DNA from 2 places in the Dactylosporangium darangshiense genome. Region 1 is predicted to be linked to the other one. Evidence: riboswitches for the same ligand, from Rfam matches in the RefSeq annotation. Region 1 holds a riboswitch; the other holds the start of a gene.
The links. Region 1 has a riboswitch for S-adenosylmethionine ahead of ABD901_RS10310 (aminotransferase class V-fold PLP-dependent enzyme). Riboswitches for the same ligand answer to the same signal wherever they lie in the genome.
Positions count from the first base shown of each region.

Region 2: linked by a shared signal. The riboswitch ahead of thrC (threonine synthase) and the one ahead of ABD901_RS10310 (aminotransferase class V-fold PLP-dependent enzyme) in region 1 are both predicted to bind S-adenosylmethionine.

Region 1 is NZ_BAABAT010000004.1:110,199-117,977, reverse strand. It holds gene ABD901_RS10330 (alanyl-tRNA editing protein) at 1-730, shown strand, start outside; gene ABD901_RS10325 (AI-2E family transporter) at 753-2,009, opposite strand; gene ABD901_RS10320 (GroES family chaperonin) at 2,184-2,492, shown strand; gene ABD901_RS10315 (PrsW family intramembrane metalloprotease) at 2,504-3,880, opposite strand; SAM riboswitch class IV at 4,195-4,312, shown strand; gene ABD901_RS10310 (aminotransferase class V-fold PLP-dependent enzyme) at 4,335-5,522, shown strand; gene ligD (non-homologous end-joining DNA ligase) at 5,570-6,457, opposite strand; gene ligD (non-homologous end-joining DNA ligase) at 6,450-7,379, opposite strand; gene ku (non-homologous end joining protein Ku) at 7,477-7,779, shown strand, end outside.
Region 2 is NZ_BAABAT010000033.1:1,617-9,395, forward strand. It holds gene paaN (phenylacetic acid degradation protein PaaN) at 1-1,560, opposite strand, end outside; gene ABD901_RS40565 (GNAT family N-acetyltransferase) at 1,649-2,659, opposite strand; gene thrC (threonine synthase) at 2,977-4,245, opposite strand; SAM riboswitch class I at 4,258-4,397, opposite strand; gene ABD901_RS40575 (glucosyl-3-phosphoglycerate synthase) at 4,496-5,428, shown strand; gene ABD901_RS40580 (hypothetical protein) at 5,459-5,926, opposite strand; gene ABD901_RS40585 (ABC transporter permease) at 5,970-6,851, opposite strand; gene ABD901_RS40590 (alpha/beta fold hydrolase) at 6,848-7,779, opposite strand, start outside.

The DNA of each region.
Region 1 (7,779 bases):
CACACATCACGGCCGGACCTACCGGCTGGACCTGGCCGACCCGACGCTTCGCGAGTGGACCTGCACGGTGCTGCACTCGTCGGCCGAGGACGGCATCGTGCTCGATCGTTCGGCGTTCTACCCCGGCGGGGGCGGCCAGCCCCCGGACCACGGCGTGTTGCTCTGGCAGGGCGTCCAGACCCGCATCGTCGGCACTCGCAAGGCCGACGACCTGTACCTGCAGCCCGCCGAGGGCGACCCGCTCCCACCGTCCGGCACCGAGGTGACCGGCGCCGTCGAGGACGATCGCCGCACCAAGCTCATGCGCACCCACTCCGGCCTGCACGTCCTGTGCGGCGTGGTCTTCCGCGACTTCGGCGCCCTGGTGACCGGCGGCTCGATGGAGCCGGCGGAGGCCAGGATGGACTTCAACCTGCCGGAGGTGCCGCCGGACTTCAAGGCCCGCCTCGAGGAGCTGGTCAACGCCGAGGTCGTCGCCGACCGCAAGGTGGTGACGAAGGTGCTCGGCCGCGACGAGGCCCTGGCCCTGCCCGACATCATCCGGACGCAGTCCAACCTGATCCCCGCCGACGAGTCGGAGATCCGCATCGTCGACATCATCGGCCTGGACACGCAGGCGGACGGCGGCACGCACGTCGCGTCGACGGCCCAGATCGGCCGCCTGCAGGTGGTGAAGGTGGAGAGCAAGGGCAAGGCCAACCGCCGCGTCCGCGTCCGCCTGAGCGACTGACCTCAGGCCCGCGAGCCCCCGATCACGGGTCCGACGAGATGATCACCGCGTCCGGAGGGGGCTCGCGGCGGTGTTCGACCAGGTGGCGGATGCCGGTGTTCAGCACCGCCACCAGCGGCACCGCGACCAGCGCGCCGATGATGCCGGCCAGCACCACGCCCGTCGCGATCGCCACGATGACCGCCAGTGGGTGGACCGAGACCGCGCGGCCCATGATCAGCGGCTGCAGCACGTGGCCCTCGAGCTGTTGCACGGCGATCACGCCGATCAGGACGACCAGGGCGGTGATGGCGCCCTCGTCCACCAGGGCCACCAGGACCGCCACGGCGCCGGAGACCGTCGCGCCGACGATCGGGACGAAGGCGCCCAGGAAGACCAGGGTGGCCAGGGGGAACCAGAAGTCGACGTTCAGGAAGAAGAGCAGCAGGCCGATGCCGAGAGCGTCGATGAAGGCGACCAGCACCGTGGCGCGGACGTAGGCGACCAGGGTGTGCCAGGAGGCCTCGCCGGCGCGGCGGATCGGGTCGCGGGCCGGCGTGGGCAGGATGCCGGTCAGGAAGTACCAGATGCGCTTGCCGTCGCGCATGAAGAAGAACGTGACGAAGAGGATCAGCAGCATCAGGGCCAGGAACTCGACCGTGGCCGTCGCGGTGTTGACGGCGCTGTCGGTCAGGCTGCCCCGGTTGTCGCTGAGCCAGGTCGTGGCGGCGTCGAAGGTGGCGTCCAGCTGGCGGCCGCTCAGGTGCAGCGGGCCCGTCGTCAGCCACGTCTGGATCTGCTGCACGCCGATCGACGCCTTGTCGGACAGGGCCGGAAAGCCGTCGACGAACTCGCTGATGACCAGGGTCAGCACGCCGGCCACGGTGGCCAGGCCGGCGATCAGCACGACGAACGCGGCCAGCGACGGCGGGAGCTTCACGCGGCGGCGCAGCACGCCCATCACGGGGGCCAGCAGGGCCGACAGCAGCAGCGAGATGCTCAGCGGGATCAGCACGGTCTTGAGGCGGCCGACCAGCCACAGCAGCACCGCGCCGGCGGCGATCAGGATGAGCAGGCGCCAGGACCAGGCGGCGGCGATGCGCAGGCCGTGCGGCACCTCGGCGTCGTCCCGGCTCGTCGTCGTGGTGTGGCTCAGGTCCGGCTCGGGCTCGGGGGGCGGATCCGGCACGGCGGCCTGCTCCGCGGCGGCCGCGGCGGCCTCGCGCTCGGCCTTGGCGGCCTCCAGGCGCTGCAGGTATGCGCGGCGCAGGCCCGCCCGCACCGTATCGAACCGGCCCACGTAACGAACCTCCCTTGACACGCAACCCCGCCACCTGCCAGGACCCCACCGTAGTCCGGGTCGCGCGGCGTTGGCACGCACCCAGGCGGTAGCGTCGCAAGCGTGACAGCACAACCCGCGGCCGGCTACCCGTCATCCACCGCCCAGACGTCCGCCGCTGCGTCCGAGGAAGCCTTGCCGATCAGGCTTCTGCACGACCGGGTCCTCGTCCGGCTCGAGGGCGCCGAGGGCGAGCGCCGGCACGTGTCGGGGATCGTGATTCCGGCCACTGCGTCGGTCGGCAAGCGGCTGTCGTGGGCCACCGCGGTCGGCGTCGGGCCCAACGTGCGCTCGATCGTGTCCGGGGACCGGGTGCTGTTCGACCCCGAGGACCGCTCCGAGGTGGAGCTGCAGGGCCGCGACTACGTGCTGCTGCGCGAGCGGGACGTGCACGCGGTCGCGGCCCGCCGGGTCGAGCCGGACTCCACGGGCCTCTACCTGTAAGGAACCGGCCGCTACCGGTAGTAGGCCGGGAACATGGGTGGGGGCGCCGCCAGGGTCACCGGGACCGGGACGACCGGAGTGGGCGGCGCGTCGAGCACGCGCACCACGCCGTCGGGGAACGTGATGTGATAGCGCGCCCCGTCCCACACCGCCCGCGGCGACTGCGGGTCCCGCCCGACGAACACCTGACGGTAGGCGTCCAGCGCGATGAGCAGCTGCCGCTCCTCGGCCAGCGCCTCCATCCGCCGCTTGGGCTCCTTGTCCAGGCCGCGGTGCAGCCCGTCGCGCAGCAGAGCGAGCCGGGTGGCGTCGAACTGGAAGGCCCGCATCGCCTTGGCGCCCGCGTCGCCGGCCACGCGCTTGGCCCAGCGGCGCGCGGAGATCCTGCGGCCGAGGGTGCCGAGCGCGGCGACCTCCGGCGGGGAGAACCAGCCGGCCCGCGCGTACTCGCCCAGCACCCGCTCGGTGAGCCGGCCCTCGTTGGCGCGCAGCCACAGGGCGAACCCGACCATGCACAGGAAGATCGGCATCATCACCGTGAAGTAGCCGTAGAGCAGCACCCAGGCGCTCGTCGACGCGGTGACCGACATGAAGTTCCACGAGCCGTGCAGCATCATCGCGACCAGCAGGCCGGCGAGCGGCGCGAGGAAGCGCACCGCCTTGGTGGACGAGCGCGACGCGACGCCCAGCCCGATGCCGGTCATCGACGTGAACAGCGGGTGGGCGAAGCCGGTCATCAGGATCCGCACGATGAAGATGGCGACGAGCGCGGCCGCGCCCGAGACCGGCCCGGTCTTGTCGGCCGTCTCGCCGTACCCCTTGAAGCCGAGGTACAGGATGTTCTCCACCATCGCGAAGCCGGTCGCCGACAGTCCACAGTAGACGATGCCGTCGATGATGCCGGAGAACGCGCGCGGGCGGCGCCAGAACAGCAGCGCCGGGCCGAGCGCCTTCATGCTCTCCTCGATCAGCGGGGCGAGGAGCACCGCGACGAGGCTGTCCTTGATGCCGGCCTGCTCGGCGAAGTAGCTGCCGGCGGTGTTGACGACCAGCGCGACGCCGGTGGCCACGCAGGCACCCCAGCCGAAGACGAAGACCAGGTACTTCACCGGCTCCGGCTCGTAGCGGTCCAGCCACAGGAAGCAGGTGACGAGCACCGGCACCGGGATGACGGCCGAGCCGACGCCGACGAGCAGCGCCGTCCAGCCGCCGCTGAAGCCGAAGAAGGCGAGCACGGCCACGCCGCACAGGGCGATGAAGCTCATGACGCCGATGAGCGTCCACAGCCGGCGCCGGTCGGAGCGCTTGGCCGGCGGCGCGGCGGCGAGCGCGAGCGCGGCCGTCGGGTACTCCTGCTGCCCCGTACTCGGCTCCACCGCCGAGGTCACGTTGGGCACCCCGAGGCCGGGCAGGGCCGACGGCCAGGCCGAGGGCGGCGCGGCAGCCGGATGAGGGGCCGCCGCCGGAGGAGGAGCCGCCGCCGGAGGAGGAGCCGCGGGAGGAGGAGGAGCCGCGGGAGGAGGCTGTTCCTGCGCCGCCGGGGGCTGGTCCGGTCGCCCCCACGGACGGTCCGGCGCGGGCTGCGGCCCCTCGGGCTGCGGCCCGTCGGGCGCGCCGCTCGGCGAGGCCCAGGGCGAGTTGGGCGTCCCATTCGGCGGGAGTTCGCTCATGACGCAACCTTATCCGCGGTACCGTCGGCTCAGGTCATGAGTGCCAGCGCACAAGCCCCGGCTTGCTGGCCGGCAACCCTCGCGTTCGCGGCGGGGTGCCCCGGGTGATGACCCGGCCCGGCACGCGGTGTGCCCGGGCAAGCGCGAGCGAAGGGTGCTCCCTGTGTCCGATGTGCTGTCCCCCGGCGAGGTCAAGCTGCGCGACGGCCGGTCCGTCGACTTCGCCAACCTCGACATCGCCGCCACCGCGCCGTGCCTGCGGGTCGTCGCGGACGCGGTCGCCGACCTGCTGCCCTACTACGGCTCGGTCCATCGCGGCGCGGGCGCGCTGTCGCAGCGCTGCACCCGGGAGTACGAGCTGGCCCGGGAGAGCGTCGCGGACGCCCTCGGTCACGGCCCGGGCGAGACCGTGATCTTCACGCGCAACACGACCGACGCGTTCAACCTGCTGGCGCGCGCCCTGCCCGCGGACACCACGGTCGTCACGTTCGACGCCGAGCACCACGCCAACCTGCTGCCCTGGCGCGACACGGCCCGGCTTGCCGCGCCGCGCACCCCGGACGAGGCGGTCGCGGCCCTGGAGGAGCACCTGCGGTCCACCCGAGGCCGAAGCGTGCTCGTCAGCGTCACGGCGGCGAGCAACGTCACCGGCGAGGTCTTCCCGGTCGGGCGGCTGGCCGAGGTCGCGCACCGCCACGGCGCCCGGATCGCGGTCGACGCCGCGCAGCTCGCACCGCACGCACCGGGCGCGCTGGCCGGGCTCGGCGCCGACTACGTGGCGTTCTCGGGGCACAAGCTGTACGCGCCGTTCGGGGCGGGTGTGCTCGCCGGCCGGTCGGACTGGCTGGAGGCCGCGGAGCCCTACCTGGCCGGCGGCGGCGCGAGCGCGCACGTGGCCGACGACGGCGCGGTGCGCTGGGCGAGCGGCCCGGCCCGCCACGAGGCCGGCACGCCCAACCTGCTGGGCGCGGTCGCGCTGGCCACCGCCCTGCGCGCGCTGCGCGAGCGGGAGCACGGCGACCGCGAACAGGCCCTCGTCCGGCGGCTGCGGGCCGGCCTGGCCGCCCTGCCGCACGCCGAGGAGCTGCGGCTGTTCCCGGCCGATGCCGAGCGGGTCGGCATCGTGTCCTTCGCGCTGCTGGACCGCGACCCGGGCGCGTTCGCCGACGAGCTGGGCCGCGACCACGGCATCGGCGTGCGCACCGGGCTGTTCTGCGCGCACCCGCTCACCCGCCGCCTGCTGGCCGAGGCCGCCGCGCGCAAGGGCGCCGCCGCGGCACCTGCTCAGGCGATCCGCGCCAGCATCGGCATCGGTACGACCCTGGAGCACATCGACCGGCTCCTGGCCGCATTGCGATAGATCGCCTGGTGTAAGCGACGGTAGAGAAAATAGCCCACATCGATCGGCTACTCGCCGCCCTGCAGTAGGTCGCCCATCGCGGCGACCCGGTCGAGGACGGCGGACGGGGTCAGGTCGGCGGCGGTGAGCTCGCCGGCCTCGACCTCCTGCCAGGTCAGCGGCGCACTCACGGTCGGCGTCTCGCCCGCACGCAGTGAGTAGGGCGCGACGGTGGTCTTGAACGCGTTGTTCTGGCTCCAGTCGATGAACACCTTGCTGGGGCGCAGCTGCTTGGCCATCTTGGCCACGACCAGGCGCGGGTGCGCCGCGGCCAGCTCCTCGGCGAGGGCCTTCGCGTAGCCGCTGACCTCGTCGGCGGGCTCGTCGCCGGGCAGCGCCACGATGAGCTGCATGCCCTTGCGGCCCGAGGTCTTGGCCACGGCGGACAGCCCGTCCTCGGCCAGCCGCTCGCGCATGAGCAGCGCGACCTGGTAGCACTCGGGCAGCCCGGCCGGCGGGCCCGGGTCGAGATCGACGACGAGCTGGTCGGGGTCGAGCGCCCGGCCCTCGTCGTCGACGCGCCACTGCGGGGTGTGCAGCTCCAGCGCGGCGAGGTTGGCCAGCCACACGACCGTGGCCAGCTCCTCGACCACGATGAAGTCGATCTTCTCGCGGTTCTTCGACGAGCCGGGGACGGGCAGGCGCACGGTGCGCACCCAGTCGGGCGTGCCGGCGGGCGCGTTCTTCTCGAAGAAGCTGGCGCCGTCGACGCCGTTGGGGTAGCGGGTGCGGGTGAGGGGGCGGCCTTCGAGGTACGGCAGCAGGGTCGGCGCGATGCGCGTGTAGTAGTCGAGGACCTCGCCCTTGGTGAAGCCGGCCCGCGGATACAGCACCTTGTCGAGGTTGGAGATCTCGAGCTGGCGGCCGGCGACCTCGACCCGCAGCCGGTCAGGCATCGTGCACCTCCTCCGGCGCGAGGTCCGGGCGGATCCGCAGGAACCGCGGGAAGCGCAGCCGGCCGTCGCGCGTGCGGTGGCCGAACTTGACCTCGACGACGAGGCTCGGGTCGACCCAGACGGCGCCGCGGGCGTCCTCCCGCGGTACCGATGCGCCGAACGGGTTGTTGCTCGTCGACAGCGGCTCGAGCGCGGACAGCAGCGACCGTTCGGCCGCGCCGGAGATCCCGCCGCCGACCCGGCCCCGGTAGGCGAGGCCGTCGGGGGTCGGCACGCCGACCAGCAGGGCGCCCAGCGCGCGCTTGCCCGGCCGCCAGCCGCCGACCACGAACTCCCGGCTCTCGTCCAGCTTCACCTTGATCCAGTCGGCCGTGCGAACTCCCTGGTGGTACAGCGAGTCGGCCCGCTTCGCCACCACGCCCTCGAGGCGGTTCTCCCGGCTCGCGGCCACGGTCGCCGCGCCGTCGTCGAAGGACGGCGGCACGACCGCGCGGGGCCCCAGCGCGAGGCGCTCGAGGCGTTCCCGGCGGATTCGGTACGGCAAGGAGACCAGCTCCTCGCCCTCCGCCCGCAGCGCATCGAAGACCAGGTAGGTGACCGGGACGGTGGCCGCGAGCCGGGCGGCCCGGTTGGGCTCGCGCACGTGCATGCGCTCCGCGAGCACCTGGAACGACGGCTGACCGGCCTCGTCCATGGCCACGACCTCGCCGTCGAGCACCGAGTCCGACAGACCCCGCCCGACGTTGGCCAGCTCCGGGTATGCGGCCGTCACCTCGGCCCCGCTGCGCGCGAAAAGCCTGGTCCGGCCCTCGAGGACCACCGCGATCGCGCGGATGCCGTCCCACTTGAACTCATAGGCCCAGCCGGGCCCGGTGGGCAGCACGCCGGGCGAGGCGAGCATCGGAGAGGGCGGGCCGGCCATGTCCACACCATAGTTCGCCTGCGAGTTCCTCGCGCCCGGCTCGAAACGATGCGATTCTGGTTACGAAGGTCGACATCCTGCGGAAAGGGTTCTTCCCATGCGCGCGATCTGGAAGGGCGCGGTCTCCTTCGGGCTTGTCTCGATCGCCGTGCGGCTGTACTCGGCGACCGAGGAGAAGGACATCCGGTTCCACCAGGTGCACCGCGAAGACGGCGGACGGATCAAGTACAAGCGGGTCTGCTCGGTCGACGGCGAGGAGGTCGCCTACGACGACATCGCCAAGGGCTACGACCTGGGCGGCGGCGAGATGGTGATCCTGACCGACGACGACTTCTCCGACCTGCCGCTGACCACCAGCCGCGCGATCGAGGTGCTGGAGTTCGTGCCCACCGAGCAGGTG
Region 2 (7,779 bases), on a different contig from region 1:
CGCCGACTGGTTCACGAAGACGCCGCCGGTAAGGTTGACTGACAAATGCACACCGGCAAGCAGCGCGGCCTCTTCCATCGCGTCGAGGACGTCCGGCGAAGTCGAATACACCGAAGCGGTCAATGCACCCTTCTTGCCGACGGTGTCGGCGAAGATCCGCAAACTCCCCGGCGTGGAATCGGTTCCAACAACGAAGGAAATGGGGCCGAACCACTCCGTGCCATAGGTCTGCTCGTCGGCCGCGCCGAGTTTGCGGATGAGTGGAGTACGCACCGTAGCGCCGGCATATGCGGGATGAGAAACGTCTGAGGATTCGAGCACCGGCTCGCCAACTCCGGCCGCTTTCCGGAGCCGTTCCAACACGCCGTCGTTGACGATGGCGCCGGTGAGTTCGACGCCCTTTGCTGCGTCGGCCGTGAGCCGCCCGACGGCGTCCGCGATGCCCTGTGCGACCTGGTCGAGGCTCTTGTGGCCCTCGTTGGTGGCGATGCCGCCGGCCGGGACGAGAATGTTCTGCGGAGTCGTGCACATTTGCCCGGAGTACAGCACCAGTGAGAATCCGATGTTGCGGCACATTCCGGCAAAGTCGTCGGTGGAGTCGACCACGACGGTGTTGACGCCGGCCTTCTCGGTGTACACGACGGCCTGCCGGGCGTTGGCCTCCAGCCAGTCGCCGAACTCGGTCGAGCCGGTGAAGTCGATGATGCGCACCTCGGGGCGCAGCGCGAGCGTCTTGGCCAGCCCCTCGCCGGGCGCCTCGGCGGCCAGCAGCACGAGGTTGGGGTCGAAGCCGGCGTCGGCGAGCGTCTCGCGGGCGATCTTCACGGTGATCGCCAGCGGCAGGACCGCGCGCGGGTGCGGCTTGACGATCACGGCGTTGCCCGTCACCAGGGACGCGAAGAAGCCGGGGTAGGAGTTCCAGGTCGGGAACGTGTTGCAGCCGACGACCAGGGCGACGCCCCGCGGTACCACGTGGAAGGTCTTGGACATGTGCAGCGTCTGGCCCTTGCCGGCCGGCTTCTCCCAGTCCGCCGTCGCCGGGGTGCGGGTCATCTCGCGGTAGGCGTAGGCGACCGCCTCGAGCGCGCGGTCGAACGCGTGCGGCGCGCCGGCCTGGAACGCCATCACGAACGCCTGGCCGGTGGTCGCGTGCACGGCGTTGGCGAGTTCGAACGAGGCCCGGTGCAGGCGCGCGAGGATCTCCAGGCACACGCCGGCGCGGGCCTGCGGTCCGGCCGCACGCCACGTGGCCATGCCCTCGGCGAGGGCGGGCAGAGCAAGATCAAGATCCAGATGAGGGTACCGCACGTCGAGCCCGATCCCGAAGGGCGAGCTCTCGGTGGCGACCCAGTCGGTGATGCCGGGCTGCTCCTTGAGTGGGAAGTCGGCGCCCAGGTAGGCGCGGAAGGCGGCCTCGCCCTCGGCCGCGGCGTGCTCGCCGTAGATGCGCGGGCTCGGTGACTCCGGGTAGTTGGACCAGTACGCACGCTCGGCGATCGCGGTCAGCGCCCGCTCCAGCGTGTCGGCGTGGCTGGTGAACATGGGGTGTGAGTTCTCCATGGCGCCATCCTGCCACCGCCGGGCGGGCCCGCCGCCGATCTGACGAGTTCCCGCGGCCGGGCAACCCCGGTTACCCCGGACGGGCGAGCTACGCCGGGAGCGGGCCCTGCCAGTTGGACCACAGCTCGCGCAGCCGGAAGCCCATCGCCTCGTTGATCGCGATCATGAACGAGTTCGACGCCGCGTTGAAGGTGTCGATGGTCGTCACCGCGGGCTCGGCGGCCAGCAGCGCCCGCAGGTTGGCCACCTTGGCCACGACGCCCAGCCGGTGGCCGCGGTGCTCGGGGTGTACCAGGGTGATCATCTGCCAGGCGTGCCAGCCCACGGTCTTCGTCACCCGCATCGCGGTCCACGCGACGAGCCGCCCGGACTCCTCGTGCACCAGGCCGGTCTCGTACCGCCGAACGCCCCACGCCGTGAGCGCCGCGTACTGCCGCCGCAGGCGCTCGGCGTCGACCTTCTCCGGCTCGAACTCCAGGTCGCCCATCGGCGACTCGGCGACGAACGAGCTGTCCAGCGCCGCGATGTCGTCGATGTGCTCCTCCGGCAGCTCGTTGCCCCACTGCAGCATCCGGTAGCCGGCCGCGCGCTCCAGGCCGTCGGCGTAGAGCCGGTCCAGCTCGCCCTCGTCGACGTCGGCGACGAGCAACCGCCGCCGGGCGTCGACGAGGCCGTCGGTCAGGCCGAACGAGGCGGCGAAGCCGGTCGGTGCGGGCAGCGCCGCGCTGAAGCCGAGGACGCCGGTGCGGCCCGCGTCGCGGGCCACGGCGGCGGCGTGGCGGACCAGCGCCCGGCCGACGCCCCGGCGCCGGTACCCGGGCGCGACGCTGACCTCCATGAACGCCTTGTCCAGGTTGTCCAGCCGGGGCAGGTCGAGCTGGAGTGAGCCGGCCGGTGTGTCGCCGTCCAGCGCGAGGTACACGTGCCGCCGCAGGGCCGGCGGCGGCACCGCGAACGTCATCCGGTGGTGGTAGCGGCATTCGGGCGGCAGGTCGGGCACGTCGGCGTGCTGCGACGCCTCGACGACGTCGTACGCGGCGTCGATCGCTGCCGGGTCATCGGCGCGCACCTCGGCGATCGCGAGCGTGGGTAGGGCCATGTCCGCCAGCGTGGCCCGGCCACCCGTCAGCCAGCAATGCATTTAACCCGGAAATTGGTCGAGAGGACGCTCGCCAACACCTCCGGTGTTGTGGTCGCGGGCCTGAACCAGGGTCCTGGCCTCGCGGCGACACGTCCTCCCGCACGGAGCATCCTGAACCCCGGGAACTTGGTCGTCAAGTCCGTCACACAGCGCACGGCGGCCCGGCGATCACGCTCAGTGGCGATCATCTCCACCAATCGGACGATCCGTTCCTCGCCCAAGTCTGGAAGCGCTCTCTCAATCTGAACGCTCGGTAATGATCGGACTCAAAAAAATCATCCGAGCAGGCCGGCCTCGCGAGCAGACTTCAACGAGGGCTTGACACGGTGCGTCGGACCGACTAGTTCGGCGACCGCATCGAGGGTTTTGAGGCCGTCGCCGGTGTTGAAGATGACCGTCTCGGCGTTGGGGTCGAGCTTGCCGGACTCGACGAGCTTCTTGAGCACGGCGGTGGTGACCCCGCCGGCCGTCTCGGCGAACACGCCGGCGGTGCGGGCCAGCAGCTGGATGCCGGCGCGGATCTCGTCGTCGTCCACGTACTCCATCCAGCCGCCGGTGCGCCGCACCGACTCGAGCGCGTAGACACCCGCGGCCGGGTCGCCGATGTTCAGCGACTTCGCGATGCCGGTCGGCTTGACGGGGGTGATCTCGTCGGTGCCGTCGTGCAGCGCCTTCGCGATCGGGTTGCAGCCCGCGGACTGGGCGCCGAAGACCTTCCACTCGCTCGGCGGCACCAGGCCGATCTCGACCAGCTCCACGAACGCCTTGTCGATCTTGGTCAGCAGCTCGCCGCTGGCCATCGGGATGACCACCTGAGCCGGGATGCGCCAGCCGAGCTGCTCGGCGACCTCGTACCCGAGCGTCTTGGAGCCCTCGGCGTAGAACGGCCGGACGTTGACGTTGACGAACGCGGTGTCCTCGAACTCGTCGGTCTCGGTGAGCTCGGAGCACAGCCGGTTGACCTCGTCGTAGGAGCCCTCGATGGCCACGACCTCGCCGCCGTACACCGCCGTCATGACGACCTTGCCGGGCTCCAGGTCGGCCGGGATGAACACGGTCGACGGGACGCCGGCGCGGGCCGCGTGCGCGGCGACGGAGTTGGCGAGGTTGCCGGTGGAGGCGCAGGAGTACCGCGTGAAGCCCAGTGCCTTGGCCGCGGTCAGCGCCACGGAGACGACCCGGTCCTTGAACGAGTGCGTCGGGTTGGCCGAGTCGTCCTTGACGTACAGCGGCGCGGTGAACCCGAGCTCCTTGCCCAGACCGTCGGCCTTCACCAGCGGGGTCAGCCCCGGGTCCAGGGTGACGCGGGTGGCCGGGTCGACGCCGACGGGCAGCAGCGGCGCATACCGCCAGATGTTCTGCGGACCGGCCTCGATCTGCTGCCGGGTCACCCGCGCCAGCGCCTCGGCGTCGTAGCCGACCTCGAGCGGGCCGAAACACTCGTAACAGGCGTGCTGCGCCGCGAGCGGAAAGGTGGCACCGCAGCCGCGGCAGACGAGGTTGCGAGCGGGCGAGTCGGTGAAGACACCGAGCGTCGAGGTCATGGCGAGGCCTTCCTCTCATCTTTCCCAAGGCACACGGGCGTGCGCCGGGACGGATTTGGCACCTACCGCGGGCGGGCCTCGTCTTCGAGACGCTCTCGCAGGGGTTGCCGGGGCTTCATCGGGCCGTGTCCCTCTGCCCCTCTGGATGAGGTATTCAGTTGTGGTTGTGCGCTTCTGTTGAGTGTAAGGGGCGCCACCCGCGGCCGGGTATGAGTCATCTCACGACCTGGACGCGGCTAGCGTTTCACCCATGCACCCGATCGCGGCCGAGTGGTTCGCACGGCGCACGTCCCGCTGGCCGGACTGGCCCGCCGAGGAGTTGCTCGAGGCCAAGGGCGACACGCGGGTGAGCGTGGTCCTGCCGGCGCTCGACGAGGAGCCGACGGTGGGCGAGATCGTCACCGGCGTGCGCACCCTCGGCCCGCTCGTCGACGAGCTCATCGTCGTCGACTCCGGCTCGGTCGACCGCACCGCGGAGGTCGCCGCGGCGGCCGGCGCCACCGTGCACCACCGCGACGACATCCTGCCGGGCGCGGGCTCCCGGCCGGGCAAGGGCGAGGTGCTGTGGAAGGCGCTCGCGATCACCAAGGGCGACATCCTGGTGTACGTCGACGCCGACCTCACCGACTTCCGCCCGCACTTCGTGACCGGCCTGCTCGGCCCGCTCTTCGCCGACCCGGCCACGCTCATGGTCAAGGCCTTCTACGACCGCCCGCTGCTGGACGTCTCCGCCGCCGGCGGCGGCCGGGTCACGGAGCTGGCCGCCCGCCCGCTGCTCAACGCCCACTTCCCGCAGCTCGCGGGCGTGGTGCAGCCGCTGGCCGGTGAGTACGCGGCCCGCCGCACGCTGCTCGAGTCGCTGCCGTTCGCGGCCGGCTACGGCGTGGAGACCGGCCTGCTCATCGACACGTTCCGCGCGCACGGGCTGGACGCGGTCGCGCAGGTCGACCTGGGCCAGCGCACGCACGGCCATCAGGACACGGCGGCACTGGGCCGGATGGCCGCGACGATCGTGCACACGATCAACGCCCGCGTCTCACCCGGCCACGCGCTCTGGCCGACGCTGACGCAGTTCGAGCGGCACGATTCCGCAGTGGTACCGCGGGTGACGGCCGTTTCGCACCCCGACCGCCCGCCGATGCTCACGATGCCCGGCTACTCCGGGCCGGACCCGGCCGCCTGAGCAGCCGGACGAGCCCCGCGCACCGGACCTTCACGACTCGGGGACGAACCGCCACAGCTGCGCGGTGGTGGTGCCGGCGCCCAGCACGGCGACGACCACGGCCGCCCACTCGGCGGTGAGCAGCCACCAGGGGGTCTCGATGATCGCGACCGGGGCCTCGCCGGTGAACGAGCCCACGATCACCGCGACGGAGATCAGCAGCATCACGACGAGCAGCAGGACCGCGATCAGGCGCAGGACCCACTGGCCGGTGCGCCCGCCCAGGCGGGCCAGGACGGTGCTGCCGAGCGCGATCGCGGCGGCGAATCCGCTCGCGACCGCGCCCAGCAGCGTGAAGATCCGGGCGGTCTCCACCTCGGTCGGGCCCTGCGTCACGTTGGAACTCTGCGCGAAGTGGGTCCACTGCACGAGGTGCGCCTGGTCGTAGTAGAGGCCCGCCGCCAGGGCGGCGAGCCCCGCGACCAACACGCACGCGCCACCGAGGGCGGAGATCCGCATGGACGGGCACCCTACCGGTCGGTAGCGGCCCGTCCAATGGCGGTCAGCTGACCACGTCCTTGCGCAGGAAACGCCACCAGGCAAGGGAGAAGAACACGGTGGCGTACGCCAGCGCCGCCACGCAGCCCTTGACCAGGTCGCCGGTCTGCATCGGGCTGGACAGCAGGCCCAGCCAGGCGTCGGCGTAGTGCGTCGGCAGCACGTTGCGCAGGTTTCCCAGCGCGGTGATCTGGTCGAGGATGTTCGACAGGATCTGCAGCAGCACCGCGCCGCCGACGGCGCCCAGCGGCGCGTCCGTCGACACCGACAGCAGGAACGCGAGCGAGGCGACGACCAGCAGGGACACGCAGAGGTACGCCACGATCTCCATCAGCCGCACCAGGCTGGTGCCGGCCGGGATCTCACCGCCGATCGGTGCGCTCAGCGGCGCCCAGCCGTAGCGCAGCGTCCCGGCCACCAGCGCGGTGACCACCAGCGTGAGGATCGCCAGCAGGCTGTACAGCAGCGAGACCGCCAGCTTGATGCCCAGCAGGCGGGCCCGCGGCACCGGCATCGCCAACAGGTAGCGCAGGCTGCCCCAGCTCGCCTCGCTGGCGATGGTGTCGCCGCAGAACAGCGCGACGACCACGACGAGCAGGAAGCCCGCCGAGACCAGCAGGGTGAACAGGGTGAAGTTCGGCCCGCCGGACGTGGCCAGGTCCGACAGCCGGGAGAACTCCCCGTTCTGGCCGCCGCCACCGTCGTTGCTGTTGCTGTCCAGCTGGAAGGCCACGAGGATGATCAGCGGCAGCAGCACCATGAAGCCCAGCGCCAGCTGCGTGCGCCGGCGCGATGCCTGCCGGCGGATCTCCGTCCACAGCGACAGGGTCGCCCCGGGCCGGTACCCGACCGCTCCCCCGATCACTTCGGTAGTAGTCGTCGTCACGGCCGCTCTCCGCTCGCCTTGGTGTCCCCGCCGACGAGCGACAGGAACGCGTCCTCCAGCCGCCGGCGCGGCATGACCCGGTCGATACCGACCCCGGCGCGCACGAGCGCCGCCACCACCTCGGCGCGCGGCGTGCCGTCGACGTTGACGACCAGACTGCTCTGGTGGCCGTCCGCCGCGGCGACCGAGCTCACGCCGACGAGATCCCGCAGCACCTTCTCGGCCTCGGCGACGTCGGAGACGTCCAGCTGCACCGTCGGCGAGTCGCCGACGATGTCCGCGACCGGCCCTGCGGCCACCACCTCGCCGCGGTGCATGACCACGACATCGGTGCAGGTCTGCTCGACCTCGGCCAGCAGGTGGCTGGAGACCAGCACGGCCCGCCCGCCGGTCGCGTAGCGGCGCAGCACCTTGCGCATCTCGGCGATCTGCGGCGGGTCGAGCCCGTCCGTCGGCTCGTCGAGCACCAGCAGCTCCGGCAGGCCGAGCATGGCCTGCGCGATGGCGAGGCGCTGCTTCATGCCGTGGCTGTAGGTGCTCACCCGGCGGTGCACGGCCGAGCCGAGGCCGGCGATGTCGTAGGCCTCCTCGAAGTGCGCGTCCGCCTCCGGCCGGCCCGTGGCCCGCCAGTACAGCTCGAGGTTCTGCGCGCCGGTGAGGTGCGGCAGGAAGCCGGGCCCCTCCACCAGCGCACCGACCCGCGACAGCACCGGCGAACCGGGCAGCAGCCGGTGCCCGAAGACGAGGATCTCCCCCGACGTCGGCCGGGTGAGGCCCATGAGCACGCGCAGCGACGTCGTCTTGCCGGCGCCGTTGGGGCCCAGCAGGCCGACCACCTGGCCGCGGTTGACGGTGAAGTCCACCTTCGACACCGCGACGAAGTTCTTGTACTCCTTGCGCAGCCCTCGCACCACCAGCGGCGTGTCGA